DNA from 2 places in the Paenibacillus sp. FSL R5-0341 genome. Region 1 is predicted to be linked to the other one. Evidence: riboswitches for the same ligand, from Rfam matches in the RefSeq annotation. Region 1 holds a riboswitch; the other holds the start of a gene.
What was found. A riboswitch is a leader RNA that binds a small molecule or an ion and turns the genes downstream of it on or off. The one in region 1 is predicted to bind glycine.
Positions count from the first base shown of each region.

Region 2: linked by a shared signal. The riboswitch ahead of gcvT (glycine cleavage system aminomethyltransferase GcvT) and the one ahead of sdaAB (L-serine ammonia-lyase, iron-sulfur-dependent subunit beta) in region 1 are both predicted to bind glycine.

Region 1 is NZ_CP150241.1:491,054-495,231, forward strand. Features, by position in the region: gene MKX75_RS02390 (phosphotransferase) at 1-1,055, shown strand, start outside; glycine riboswitch at 1,413-1,536, shown strand; gene sdaAB (L-serine ammonia-lyase, iron-sulfur-dependent subunit beta) at 1,789-2,478, shown strand; gene sdaAA (L-serine ammonia-lyase, iron-sulfur-dependent, subunit alpha) at 2,468-3,442, shown strand; gene MKX75_RS02405 (alpha-glycosidase) at 3,626-4,178, opposite strand, start outside.
Region 2 is NZ_CP150241.1:4,985,616-4,989,793, reverse strand. Features, by position in the region: gene gcvPA (aminomethyl-transferring glycine dehydrogenase subunit GcvPA) at 1-1,166, opposite strand, end outside; gene gcvT (glycine cleavage system aminomethyltransferase GcvT) at 1,163-2,299, opposite strand; glycine riboswitch at 2,628-2,750, opposite strand; gene gcvH (glycine cleavage system protein GcvH) at 3,095-3,487, shown strand; gene MKX75_RS22355 (PTS mannitol transporter subunit IICB) at 3,906-4,178, shown strand, end outside.

The sequences.
Region 1 (4,178 bases):
CCCAGATCATACAGAACTATAGCATGGAGAAACCTGTCGTTTCCTATATTCGTCACAATGAAAATCTGACGTATCATGTCGTCGATGAAGCCAGCGGGCAGAAGTATCTGCTACGGATACACAAAGCTGCCTATGCAAGTATGACAGGTATTCAGCATACGCTTCCTGCACTAGAGGCGGAGATGAACCTGCTTCATGAGTTAAATGCAACGACAACATTGCGCGTGCAGCATCCGGTACGGAATGTATTGGGAGACTGGGTCACGGTATGGACAAGTGAAGCGGGTAAAGAAATCTGTTGTACAGTGCTGGAGTGGATTGAGGGCAGGGACATCCAGCAGGGAGAACGCCTGACAACAGAGCAGATCTATGATCTGGGTGTCCAACTGCAGACGCTTCATCAATATGGACGTGTGCAAGATACGGCCGAAGCCACTGAGGGAACGGTTGATGGTAAAGGAGTAGTGGATGGCAACGATCATCAGCGGACAGGGAGAGAGATGAGCCAGCTAGATCGAACGAAGGTGCGCCCGGCATATGGCAACATCCATGAGAACCTAGTCATGCTAGGACAACTGGAGGAAGGCGTCCGACTTGGGATTTTTACAACGGAAGACTTCGATCTGCTTCGTGAGACGTTCGAGAACATTAATGAGCAGCTGGAAACGTACCCGCAGCATACGGAGATATGGGGCGTCATTCATGGAGATATTACGCGTAACAATCTGCTGATAACAGATCAGGGGATTTCCATGATTGATTTTTGTCTACATGGCTATGGTTACTATCTTTTCGATGCGGGAGGGGCTGCGCTGATGTTCAATCGGGAAGAACGTGACATATTCTTATCCGGTTATACGAAACAGACCGCACCACTGACGGATCGTGATATCCGATTAATGGAAGGGTTCATGTTGATCTTTACACTAGGTTATTATGCTTTTCAGATGGCAAACGTGTCGAGGCACGAATGGATGAAAGACCGCATGCCGAAGCTATGTAGCAAGTATTGCAGACCTTATGTACAGAACGAGAGTATCTTCTACGAACTGTGAATGATAATCCAGATGTGCAGACCCAGATGAGCTACTGAGCAGTGTGGTTCAAAGATGATGTTTGCCTGAGCACCCGAACGTTTTCATGGACAACATCATAAATAGTAGTAAGCACATCATTGTATGGATTACAGGAAAACGAAATGAGCTGTTGAAAGATCTTTTATCGTATTAATGTGATGAAAGCTGACAAAATATTCTGCTTTTCGTTGGCTCAATAGGAAATGAAGGAAATATACCCAAAGAAATCGTTAAGTTTGTTGACACTGATCTTCCGGTCGATTAATCTTAATGAAGAAGAAATTAACGACTTCCATTACTATTCTGTATAAGCTCAGAATGGTTCCATACAGCGGATGATAACGAGCGGGAGAGACCTGATTAGCTGAGCAAAATGGCTAGTGTTCAGGCACCGAAGGAGCAAGCTGCTGCGCACCCGGCGCAGTGGTTAATCTCTCAGGTAAATGTACCATCGTTGGACGCAACTCTGGAGAGTGCGCGAACTGCGCCACCCAAGGGGTATATGATCAGTCAGTCCGGTGATCTTGTCTGTAATCGCAGGCAATACACCTTGTCGTGAGACACTGCTGATTGTGAAACTCTCAGGTATCGAGGACAGAGAGAGGGCCTGAGGCCTTCTTCTGTCCTTTTTTGATGTCATCATTCAGTAAATAAGGAACAATATGGCTCAGTTTCTGGATGGAAATGACGAATACAATTGGAGGGTTACAAGGTGCGATTTAAAGATGTTTTCTCAATTATTGGTCCGTCCATGACAGGTCCTTCAAGTTCACATACAGCTGGAGCAGCCCGGCTGGGAAGAATTGCTCGTCAGTGGCTGGGCTGCACGCCGAATCGTGCCCGGCTGACGCTGTACGGTTCATTTGCAGATACGTATCAGGGGCACGGCACGGATCTGGCATTGATCGGCGGTCTGCTGGACTATGTCACAGACGATCCGCGTATCCCGGATGCAGAGCAATACGCAGAGGAAGCGGGCATGGAGGTTGAATTTTATACAAGTGGCCTGCCGGCTCCTCATCCAAATACGGTCAAAATTGAATTGTGGCATGGCGAACGTGCTTGCTCCTTGATCGGAGCTTCCATTGGTGGTGGTAGTGTATCGGTGCATGCGATGAATGATTTTCGTGTTCAGATTAGTGGTGAGTTTCCAACACTCGTTCTGCGTCATGCGGATAAAGCGGGGGTGCTCGCATCGGTGACGTCCACGATCAGTTCATCCGGGGTTAACATCGGCTATATGCAGGTAGATCGGAAAGCCCGGGATGGTGAAGCACTGACGGCAATGGAGATGGACGGCGTGCCGAATCCTGATATGCTGAAGCGTCTGCGTACGCTCGACCATGTACTGGACATTCGTGTCATTGATTTGAAGAGAGGAGTTGATTCGGATGCGGTTTAAACATCTGCACGAACTGAACACGATCTGTACAGCGGAATCCAAAACGATTGCTCAGCTGATGATTGAGGAGCAGGTCCAAGAAACGAATACGCCTGAAGCGGATGTTGTGCAGCAGATGTCTGAATATTATCAAGTGATGAAGGAAGCGGTACGCAAAGGATTAACGGAAGATACCACTTCACGCAGTGGATTAACGGGTGGAGACGGCAAAAAAATGGCCGAATACATTCGCAAGGGTGAGACTTGCTCGGGAGATGCTTCCGCACTTGCCATGGCGTATGCCCTGTGTGTATCTGAAGTGAATGCCTCCATGGGTCGGATCGTAGCAACACCAACAGCCGGTTCCTGCGGCATCATCCCCGGTGTTTTTATTAGCTCACAGGAGCGATTTGGCTGGACGGACGAACATTTGGTGAACGGGTTGTTCTGTGCGGGGGCGATTGGTTATGTTATCGCCAACAATTCATTTATCTCCGGTGCCGAAGGTGGCTGTCAGGCGGAAGTGGGTTCCGCGATCGGCATGGCTGCGGGTGCCATGGTTGAACTGCGTGGAGGTACACCGGAACAGGTCGTTCATGCCGTTGGCTTGGCGTTAAAAAATACACTGGGCCTGATCTGCGATCCAGTTGCAGGCCTCGTTGAAATTCCGTGCATCGTCCGTAACGGACTGGGTGCCGTTACGGCACTGGCTGCGGCCGACATGGCCTTGGCCGGAGTGCGTAGTGCCATTCCGTCAGACGAAGTCATCGACGTCATGCTGGAAGTGGGTAGTGCGATGCCGAGCCGCCATCGGGAGACAGCCCAGGGCGGACTGGCTCAGACACCAACCGGCCGCAAAATGATGCAGAAGCTGGCTAAACCGAAGGCAAAGCGAGCAGAGCCTGAGACGGAAACACAGGGTTCAAATACCACTGACGACTCAAACACAACTGTAAGTGAGACAGACACGGATTCTCAAGGTTAATCTGAAAACAGGTACTTCCGAGAAACGAGTCTACGAACTTATCCATAACGGCAAATACACAAAATACACCAAATAAGCGTCCGCAACCCTGGAATCCAGGTCTGCAGGACGCTTATTTTTTGTAGCCAGGTGAAGCTAAGCTGATTTCTTAAATGTGACTCTTGATGTATGTGTATTATGAATCTAGTCCTGGCCCACAGCCGTACTCAGTACGGCATATCCATACGCAGGCAGTTCAATCGCAAGCACGCCATCTTCCTTGGCGGTACGATGGTTTCCGCCGAATAACTCAGTCCATTCCTCGTCACCAGCCTCCAGCTCGACAATGGCCGTCTCTTCTGAGCGATTGAACAGAACCAGAATGCGTTCCTTCTCATTTTGCCGCTCGAATACCAGTTGGCTACCATCGGAACGAGCCTGCAGGAAACGAATGGTGCCTTCTGCACGCAGAGCAGGATGAGCATGACGCAGGGAGATCAGCTTCTGATAAAAGTCGAACAGCTCCCGGTCTTGCTTCGCTTCATCCCATTCCATGCATTTACGGCAGCCCGGATCATGCTCGCCGTCCATTCCAATCTCGTCTCCGTAATAGATGCACGGAGCGCCCATATAAGTGAACTGGAATAACGCAGCCAGCTTCATCTTGCGCTGGTCGCCTTCACACAGCGTGAGCAGCCGCGGGGTATCGTGGCTGTCCAGCAAATTAAACGCCACTTCGCTGGCCTGAAGCGGATAG
Region 2 (4,178 bases), 2.1 Mb from region 1:
ACAAACTCATTAAATGTTGGTGCATTAAACGTCAGGCTAACGCCGGAAATCGCAGTTAATGTATTCAGGGTGTAATGACTCTTTTGCAGATTCAGATCCGCGACATCGATCATGCCTTGTTTACCCATGATGGACATATATACAGATGCGCTGAGCGCAAGCAAAGCCTGGTTGGAACAGATGTTGGACGTCGCCTTTTCGCGACGGATGTGCTGTTCACGCGCCTGCAGCGTGAGTACAAAACCACGTTTGCCGTTGCGATCGGTGGTCTGACCTACGATTCGGCCAGGAATTCGGCGCATATGAGGCTGGGATACGGCGAAATATCCGCATGTCGGGCCGCCGAGTGAAGCGGCGATACCGAGGGGCTGCGCATCGCCAACAACGATGTCGGCACCCAGCTTGCCTGGGGCTTCCAGCAGACCCAGCGATAGCGGGTTAGCACTTACAACAAGCAGACCCTTGTGCGCATGCACGAGGTCAGCGGCTTGCTTCACATTTTCCACGGCACCAAAGAAGTTCGGGCTCTGGATCATGACCGCTGCGGTATCGTCCGATATGGCAGCTTGCAGGGCATGCCAGTCAGTGACGCCATCCTTATAACCAATCTCGACAATCTCCAGACGGAGTCCGTGCGCATATGCCTGCAATACCTGACGCGCTTCCGGATGAACGGTACGGGATACGATGAGCTGTTTGCGACGCGTTGCTGCTGCCGCCAAGTTTCCTGCTTCCGCAAAGGCAGTTGCGCCGTCATACATGCTGGCATTGGCTACAGCCATACCGGTTAATTCACAGATATAGGATTGAAATTCGAAAATCGCCTGTAGTTCACCTTGGCTGATCTCAGGCTGATAAGGTGTGTAGGCAGTGTAGAACTCGGAACGGGAAATGACATGATTGATGACGGAAGGAACATGATGATCGTATATACCTGCGCCGAGGAAGCTGGCGTGTGTTTCAAAATTGGCGTTGGCTCCAGCTTGTTTGGACATGTGACGTGTCAGTGCATATTCATCGAGTTTGGAGGATACGGGCAGCTCGCCCTGATAACGAATCTCTTTTGGAATGTCCTGGAACAGATCCTCCAGCGTATCCACACCGATGGTTGCGAGCATGGCGCTCTGATCTTGCTCGGTCATGGGAATGTAACGGTGCTTGCTCATGCTTGATCAGCTCCTTGGGTAGGTGTCTTTGACGTGCGTGTCCGTTTATGAAAAGGGGTCTTCACGACCTCGGCTTTTAGTTTCTTGCCACGGATCTCAATCTCAAGGGGTGTTCCCAGCGCAGCGTATTTACTGTCGATGAGGGCAAGCCCCAGATTACGCTTCAATGTAGGTGATTGCGTGCCTGTTGTCACTTCACCAATCTGTACGCCTTCGGCGTAAATCGGATAGTGGGGCCGGGGAATGCCGCGCTCCAGCACTTCGATGCCGACCAGTTTACGGGCAGGCCCGTCAGTTTTTTGCTGTAACAAGGCTTCGTATCCGATAAAAGGTCCGGCATTCAGCTTCACAAACATGCCAACGCCAGCTTCGAGCGGAGAGATGGTTGCCGACAATTCCTGTCCATACAGGGGGAGCCTCGCTTCAAAGCGCAGCGTATCCCGGGCCCCAAGTCCGGTTGGTACGAGTCCGTAACCTTCACCAGCTTGCATTAATCCATTCCACACCGCAGCGGCCTGGTCCGCAGGAACATATAGTTCAAAGCCATCTTCACCGGTATAACCGGTACGGGACAACAGCAATTTAATTCCACAGACTTCGGCGTCCTGCACAAAACGAAACGGTTCAATCGTGGATACATCCGTATCTGTAACTTTTCCGATAATATCTACAGCCAGCGGACCTTGCAGGGCGAGCAGCGCTGTCTGCTCCGAATCGTTGGTCATGCTTACGCCAGGGATCAGGTGCTCTTGCAGCCATGCCCAATCCTTATCGATATTGGAGGCGTTAACGACGAGCATATAATGCTGATCTTCCAGCTTATACACGAGCAGATCATCCACCACACCGCCATCTGGGTAACACATCAGGGTGTACTGGGCTTGACCGGGAACCAGCGTGGTCACATCATTGGTCGTCATTTGTTGCAAAAACGCTTCAGCCTGCTCACCCTGTACGGTGAATTCGCCCATATGGGACACATCGAACAGTCCAGCACGCTCACGCACCGCTTCATGTTCTTTCTGGATTCCGCTGAATTGCACCGGAAGCTCCCATCCTCCAAAATCAATGCACCGTACGCCTTCATATTGCTGATATAGGGGGAAGAGTGGTGTTCTAAGCAAATCGGACATCAAATCACCTCGTCATGGGCCGTCAACCGGCCGAATATGCAATCGTGGATCAATGAACCAGAGTATTTTTAAATTTTTCAGCACAGATTTTTGGTAGATAAGTATGGTAAGGCAGCTATGACAGCGCCGATTCCGATCTGAATCCTGTTTTTCGTTTTTTTGGGAAAAAGGAAAAGGACAGGCCAAAGAACCGGCATGCCAAGTAGCACGCTGTATTCTAAGGCTCTGTCCCTTGTACCTGAGAGTTACCCCGCCGCATTAGTGCAGCAGGTTTCCCCTTGGGTGATCATAACGCCCGCACAGGGCGAATAGATGCTCTCCAGAGTTGCGTCCCGTAAAAGTCCTTTTGCCTGAGAGATTCACCCCCGCTTATCGGTGGTTTACTCCTTCGGCGTTACCTCATGCACATCCCGAATCGGGTGTCACGGGTAATCTCTCCCTTTACATTCATCCGCGGGTATAACATAGTCCAATAAAAAACATTTACTCCTCTCATTAAAACGTGAATCCACTGCTGATGTCAAGAACGATATCATAGAAAATGATTTAAAACCGAATATTTATTTAGTTTGTAATTTTATTGTTCGTGTATTTGAAAAGACTACGCTTACTATTCTAATATTCACCAGTATATGTAGAAAGAGTGTATTCAGGTTACGGTTTGAGGAGGCCATTATTAAATAATTTGTGAGGTATATTGACATTTGATTCAAAAATATCATACGCTATGTTCTGGGAAAAAGGTTAAGGTCAAAGAACGCATGCACTCATTAATGAAAAGCGAGGCGGATATCGATGAGCGAATTGAAAAGTGATTTCCTGTACAGCGAAGAGCACGAATGGGTGCAAACCGTAGGGGAGGATACTGTACGTATTGGCATTACCGAGTTCGCGCAGCATCAGCTGGGTGACATTGTGTTTGTGGAATTGCCTGACCTTGAATCCAATGTAAAAGCAGAAGATAGCATTGGAACGATCGAATCGGTCAAAACGGTGTCGGACTTGTTTTCTCCAGTCACTGGTTCAATCATTGCGGTGAATGATTCGTTACAGGACTCACCTGAGCTTGTGAACAGCTCTCCTTACGAGGAAGGCTGGATGATTGAGATCCGCGTTGAGGGAGATCTGACAGCAGCATTGTCTACATTGATGAATGCAGACGCGTATCGTAAACATACGGAAGAATAGTATGAACGAACTTGTACTTATTAACATATATTTTATAACAAAATGAGATATGCTTCATATTGTTTCGACCTGTGTGAGCCTGAGGCTTGCACAGGTTTTTTGTGTTTTCCGAGGATGGTTTTGAATGCAGATTGAAGCAGATTATGGATGTGAATCGCCTGATTGGAACAAGCTACAGGTTAGAAATTTATTTTGGAAATGATAAAAGTCATAGGCAAGAAAAGCCTTATGTACCAATGAGTTCAGCTAATATGCATAGATTAAAACGATTACATAACCTAATGTTGTCATCATTGTTCATGACGAAAGTACGCTTTCATTTGATTGAACAGGAGAGCATTCTCGCTTAGGATTACAGCAGGGGAGAAATGATACCCCTTTCATAAACATAATGACTTGATCCAAGGAGGATAATACAATGAGTAATTTGGACCAATCGTCCAATTCCAAAGGTGGGCTACGGGTAGGTGTGCAGCGTTTTGGCCGATTCCTGAGTGGTATGGTCATGCCGAATATGGGAGCGTTCATCGCCTGGGGATTAATTACGGCTCTGTTCATTCCAACAGGCTGGTTCCCTAACGAGACGCTTGCACAGCTAGTCGATCCGATGATCAAATATTTGCTGCCGCTGTTAATTGGTTACACCGGGGGTACGATGGTGCATGGTCAGCGTGGTGGCGTCGTGGGTGCC